2 regions of the Labrys sp. KB_33_2 genome follow, and region 1 is predicted to be linked to the other one. Evidence: predicted binding sites of a transcription regulator. Region 1 holds the regulator's gene; the other holds the start of a gene.
The links. The regulator LexA, encoded in region 1, represses DNA repair genes until DNA is damaged. The targets are predictions, from matches to a motif close to TGTTCNNNNTGTGTTCNG.
Positions count from the first base shown of each region.

Region 1 (3,203 bases):
AAATCGAGCCCGACACCGCTCTGCCGGGTCTGACCGTGCGGGCGACGGCCAAAGTTGCCGGCCAGACCGGCGTGGAGATGGAAGCACTTACCGCAGTCTCCGTGGCCTGCCTGACCATCTATGACATGGTCAAGGCCGTCGATCGGGGCATGCGCATCGAGGCGATCAGGCTCGTGGAGAAATCCGGCGGCAAATCCGGCGATTGGCATGCGGAGGAAAATCGATGAGCCTGCTTCCCGTCGCGGACGCACTGGCCAAGGTGGTTGCCGGCGTAGCCCCGCTTCCAACCGAAACAATATCGCTGCATGCCACGCGCGGACGTGTTCTCGCTTCGGCCATCACGGCGCTGAGGACCCAGCCCGGCTTCAACGCCTCGGCCATGGACGGCTATGCGGTGCGAGCGGCAGATGCCAAGGAAGGTGCCAGCCTCGAATTGATCGGAGAATCGGCGGCTGGGCACGGCTATGCCGGAAGAGTTGGCGAAAACCAGGCCGTTCGCATCTTCACGGGTGCGCCCGTGCCGGATGGCGCCGACACAGTGGTTATCCAGGAGCACACGAGCCGCGAGGGCAATCGCGTCATCGTGGAGGCGGCGGCCAGGCTCGGCCAGCATATCCGGGCCCGTGGCCTGGACTTTGCCGAAGGACGGGAGGCTTTGACATCAGGCACCGTCATCGGTCCCCGCGACATAGCGCTTGCCGCGGCCATGAATCATCCTGCCCTGTCGGTCCGCCGCCGCCCCAAAGTTGCTATTCTCGCGACCGGCGATGAATTGGTACTGCCCGGTCAAGCCATCGGCGAGAATCAGATCGTCGCCTCCAACAATTTCGCCATTCGGGCACTGGTCGAGGCCGAGGGGGGCGAAGTACTCGACCTCGGCATCGCCAGCGACGACTTCCCGGCCCTGGAAGCGGCCATTCGGCGGGCTCGTACCGAGAAGGCGGATGTGCTCGTCACTATCGGCGGTGCTTCGGTCGGCGATCACGATCTGATCCAGACCGCGCTCACCCGCGAAGGCATGCGGCTCGGCTTCTGGAAGATCGCCATGCGCCCGGGCAAGCCCCTGCTGCACGGGCGGCTCGGCTCAATGCATATCCTCGGCCTACCCGGCAATCCGGTATCCTCGGTGGTCTGCGGCGTCCTCTTCCTGGTACCCCTGTTGCGTACGTTGCTGGGGCGGGCCGATGCGGGTCTGTCCCGCCGCAAGGCCGTCTTCGCCAGCGCTTGGCCAGCCAACGACGTTCGTGAAGACTATATCCGTGCCCGCTTCGTGCTTGACGATACGTTAGACATCCTCAAGGTGGAACCGCTGGAGCTGCAGGATTCGTCGCTGGTGAGTGTGATGCAGCATGCCGACTGTCTGGTTGTCCGGCCGCCCTTTGCGCCGGAAGCAAAACCAGGCGATATCTGCGAGATCATCGATCTTCGTGCGGCCGGCTATTGACGCTACCCTTAACCTGAACTTCACAGTTGCAGAACACAGTAGGAACATGTAGCACTGTTCTTGTTTTGTTTACACCTTCACCGTGATTCGCGGCCGCCACGACGGGAAAGCCATGCTGACCAAGAAACAACACGAATTGCTTCGGTTCATTCATGAGCGCCTGAAGGAACAGGGCGTGCCCCCCTCCTTCGATGAAATGAAGGAGGCGCTGGACCTGCGCTCCAAGTCCGGCATCCACCGCCTGATCATGGCTCTGGAGGAGCGCGGCTTCATCCGGCGCCTGCCAAACCGGGCACGCGCGCTCGAAGTGGTACGCCTGCCCGAATCCGCCGTGCCAGGCGGCCTGTCGCTGGCCTCTTCACAGCGGGGCTTCCGCCCCAACGTGATCGAGGGCAATCTCGGCAAGGTCCGCCCCGTCAGGCCGGAAATGGACGAGGATGTCGGCCGGCCGGTTCTGGTCCCGGTGATGGGACGCATCGCCGCCGGTACGCCGGTCTCCGCCATCCAGACCAAGAGCCACACCATCAGCGTTACGCCGGAAATGCTGTCCTCAGGTGATCATTTCGCCCTGGAAGTGCGCGGTGATTCAATGATCGAAGCTGGTATCTTCGACAATGACACCGTGCTGATCCGCCGCCAGGACCATGCCGATACCGGCGATATCGTGGTAGCCCTGATCGACGATGAGGAAGCCACGCTGAAGCGCTTGCGCAAGCGCGGCGCCTCCATTGCGCTGGAGGCGGCCAATCCGGCTTACGAAACCCGTATTTTTGGCCCGGACAGGGTACAGATCCAGGGTAAATTGGTGGGCCTGTTCCGCCGATATTGAGAGCATGCGAATTTGGTTCGCTTGCAATGACTGGCCTTCATACAGTCAGCGGCCGCGCTCTGGAACGACGTGACGTCGAGCGGTTGCTCAAGGAGCGCGCGCCGTATTGCCTTGTCGATTGTGAACTGGAGGAATGCGATCTTTCGCGTCTCGACCTGTCCCACTGGTCGTTCGAGCGTTGCATTCTCAAAAATGCCAAGCTGGTCGGCGCCAAGCTCGCGAATACACTATGGCGCAATTGCAAGGCAGGCGGTGCCGATTTCCGTGGCACCGACCTCGAAGATGCTGCATTCCGCACGGGTAACTACAGCAATGCCAGCTTTCGACGCGCCAAAGCGGCCTCGACGGTTTTTACCGGCTGCAAACTGACAGGCGCGGATCTCTCGGAAATCGCCGCATTCGGGCTCGTTTTCGAGGAGGTCTTGCTTATGTCGGCGAAACTGCCGGCCTTTTCCTTTCGTAAGTCCACGCTACGCCGCCTCGACTTCACCCAGGCCGATCTGCGCCAATGCGATTTCCGCGATGTCATCTTCGAAGAGTGCAGCCTGCGCGATGCCAATCTGGTCGATGCCCGTTTCGAAGGAGCGGATCTACGCAGTGCCGATCTCGGCGGCTTGAAGCTTGGTGACGCCCGTTATTTCAAGGGCGCCACGATCTCGAAAAACCAGACCGGCCAATTGCTGGCCGAGCTAGGCTTGCGGATCGCCTGAAGAAGGTCTGGAGTTCGCAGGCAAATCCGCTTGATGGTCGGGTAGCCCCGGGTGTCTTCGAACTACCATCTGTCCGAAGACCCGGCCTGGCTGACAGCGCCGATCAGTCGACCGCGATCATGACGTCGGAGGCCTTGATCACGGCATAGGCGTTCTGGCCGGGCTTGAGCTGGAGATCATCGACGGCCTCGTTGGTGATCGAAGCGGTGATGATGGTTCC
Region 1 covers NZ_JBFREW010000010.1:116,182-119,384, forward strand. The annotation lists gene moaC (cyclic pyranopterin monophosphate synthase MoaC) at 1-227, shown strand, start outside; gene AB4037_RS18385 (molybdopterin molybdotransferase MoeA) at 224-1,444, shown strand; gene lexA (transcriptional repressor LexA) at 1,557-2,273, shown strand; gene AB4037_RS18395 (pentapeptide repeat-containing protein) at 2,300-2,983, shown strand; gene AB4037_RS18400 (TOBE domain-containing protein) at 3,087-3,203, opposite strand, start outside.

Region 2 (3,203 bases), on a different contig from region 1:
ATCAGGTGCATGCGGTAATTGCCCTTGTAGATCGAGCCCTCGACCTCGATCACGTCGAAGCGGCCCTTGCCGACCAGGGCCCCGACGGTGCCGATTGCCCTCACGCTGTCGGGATCGACCTGGGCGCGGTCGTCATTGTCGGAATGGAAGGCCAGCAGCTTGGCGGCCTGCTTCACGGCGGCATCGGCGCAATGGGGGCGGGGAGCAGCGTGGGAAGCAGCGTGGGAAGCAGCGGTGCCGGCGAGCAAGGCGAGGCAGGCGAGAAGGATGGGTATGCGCATGACATGTCTCGGGTGAACATCGGCTGGGTGTGTCTGCAGATAGCGGCTTGGCGGCCGTGTCGCCAGCCTGTCCATGTCGCAGATAGCGCGTGATAAGGTCGAGCCTAGGCCAGAACCGTCGCCCTGTCCGTCCTCGCCCGGTAGCTCAACGCTTCGGCGATGTGGATGCGGCCGACATCGGTCTCGCCGTCGAGATCGGCCAAGGTGCGCGAGACGCGCAACACGCGGTGGAAGCCGCGGGCCGACAGGCGCATGGCCTCCGAGGCATCGCGCAGAAGCTTGGTGGCTCCCGCGTCGGGGCGGGTGACCTCCTCGACCACATTGACCGGCACGCTGGCATTGGTGGAGCCGTCGGGCAGGCCGAGTGTGCGGTAGCGTTGGGCGGCACGGTCCCGGGCTTCCGCCACCCGGGCCGCCACCTCGGCCGAGCCTTCGGCGGGCGGTGGCAGGATGAGGTCGGCGGCGGAGACGGCGGGCACCTCGACGACGATGTCGATGCGGTCGAGCAGCGGGCCGGAGATGCGGGCCTGATAGTCGGCGGCGCAGCGCTCAACCGGCCCGCGCCGGCAGGCGAAGCCCGGATCGTTGGCCTTGCCGCAGCGGCACGGATTCATGGCCGCGACGAGCTGGATCCGAGCGGGATAGGCGACGCGGGCATTGGCCCTGGCGATCACGGCCTCGCCCGACTCCAGCGGCTGGCGCAGGGCATCGAGGGTTTGTGGTGCGAATTCAGGCATCTCGTCGAGGAAGAGCACGCCGTGATGCGAGAGCGACACTTCGCCGGGCCTGGCATGGATGCCGCCGCCGATCAGGGCCGCCATCGAGGCCGAATGATGCGGGGCGCGGAAGGGGCGCCGGCTGGTGAGCTCGCCGCCGGCGAGTTGGCCCGCCACAGAATGGATCATCGAGATTTCCAGGAGCTCGGCTGGCACCAAAGGCGGCAGGATCGAGGGCAGCCTTGCCGCCAGCATGGACTTGCCGGAGCCGGCCGGGCCGATCATCAGGAGATTATGCGCACCGGCGGCTGCCACCTCCAAAGCGCGCTTGGCGGTCTCCTGGCCCTTGATGTCCTTGAGGTCGGGCAGGGCGGCCGCTGGCGCGGCGATGCGCGGCTGCGGGCGGGAGAGCAACTGTGTGCCCTTGAAATGATTGACGAGCTGGATCAGCGAACGGGGGGCGAGAATGTCCATCTCCGGGCTGGCCCAGGCCGCCTCCGGCCCGCAGGCGGCGGGGCAGATCAGGCCAAGCCCGCGGCCATTGGCGGCGACGGCGGAGGGCAGCACGCCGGCGACCTTGGTGATGGTGCCGTCGAGGCCGAGCTCGCCGAGCACGCAATAGCCCTCCAGCGCGTCATGGGGAATGGCGCCGATGGCGGCCATCACCCCGAGCGCGATGGGCAGGTCGAAATGCGAGCCTTCCTTGGGCAGGTCGGCCGGGGCGAGATTGACGGTGATGCGCTTGGCCGGCAGGGCCAGGCCGGCGGCGGTGAGGGCGGCGCGTACCCTCTCGCGCGCTTCCGACACCGCCTTGTCGGGCAGGCCGACGATGGTGAACACCACCGAACCGGTCATGATCTGGACTTGCACGTCGACCTGGCGCGCTTCCACGCCTTCGAATGCCACCGTCGCAACGCGCGATACCATCTCGTTTCCCCGTCAGCCTGCTCGACGATAGCGGGGAAGCGTGGAGCCGCCAAGCAAAATGAGAACAAAGAGTGATTCTGGAAGCCTGTGACCGAGGCCCATCCGTCCGCCAGCCGATCAGGGACGGCCCCGGTGCGGCTGGGCTCTGTGCTGTGCAATCTGGCAGGCCCGCATCGTCAAAGGCGAGTTGGTCGATGCTGTAACGAGACTATTGTGCAGAGGAGGCGGGACTCAATTTCTTGGTGTCTTTGCCAAACGCGAATTCACCCGTGCTGCCGTCATTCATTGTCAGCGAGCCTGTGCCACTCATGCGGCTCGGTCCGTTTCGCACGCTGGCAGTGCCTTTGCGACCGTCGCTGCAGAGGATCGGCACATACATCAGGCCTCTGACGGCCGACAATGTATAGGAGCCGCTGCACGAAAACGTGCCCTTGCTCACCGTATAGGAACCCTGGATCTGCTCGATACGTATCGATCCATGCAAAACTCTGCCCAGCCCCTTGCTTGCCACCACCACAGGCAAGACCTGCACATTGCCCGGGAGGGTGCGGACCGGAGCTGTACAGGCTCCAAGAGCAGCGGCAAGGAAACCGGCAGCAAAAAGACTCGCGGCGACGGAAAAGGCGCGCATGAGATCCCTCAAGCAACAATCACGAAGATTGGTATGATGATTTATTCCAGGGAGGCAAGGGCGTAGCGAATGCGCGGGGCTTATCGGATCTGGGCCGATATTCTTCGAACATCGAGCGATATTTGGCGAGTGCCTGGCCGAGATAGCAGAGCAGGGCGGCGCGCATCCAGTGCGCCGAGCTCGAGGCGGCAAGCGCATCGCCGAGGCCGATCCAGCGCCTCCTGCGCCAGAACGGCTTCGCCGGCGGGGTCGAGCCCGCGCTCCTTGAGATGGGAGGGAGCCGCATAGTTCGCAAAGGCGATGCCCGAAATGCGGCGGCAGACCAGCGTTTCCGGCGGGTCGACGGCCGGGCGCACGGCGACATCCGCGTCGCGATGGGTGAGGTTGGCAAAGGCGTTCGAGGTGTTCACCTCGATGAGGACGCCGGGATGGCGCTACCGGAAGGCCGCCAATATCGAGGGCTGGAGGGAGGCCATCAGCGTATCGGTGGTGGTGATGCGTAGGCTTCCTTCCAGGCGCAGGTCATTACCGAGCCCGCCATGATCTGGATCCGGACGTCGACCCAGCGCGCCTCCACGCCCTCGAACGCCACCGTCGCGACGCGCTATACCACCTCGTTTCCCGTCAGCCCGCTTGACGATAGCGGGG
Region 2 covers NZ_JBFREW010000008.1:251,945-255,147, forward strand. The annotation lists gene AB4037_RS16520 (hypothetical protein) at 1-281, opposite strand, end outside; gene AB4037_RS16525 (YifB family Mg chelatase-like AAA ATPase) at 386-1,924, opposite strand; gene AB4037_RS16530 (hypothetical protein) at 2,133-2,555, opposite strand; gene AB4037_RS16535 (hypothetical protein) at 2,636-2,965, opposite strand.
Region 2: the regulator LexA is predicted to act here: its motif matches at 1,974-1,991, upstream of AB4037_RS16525 (YifB family Mg chelatase-like AAA ATPase).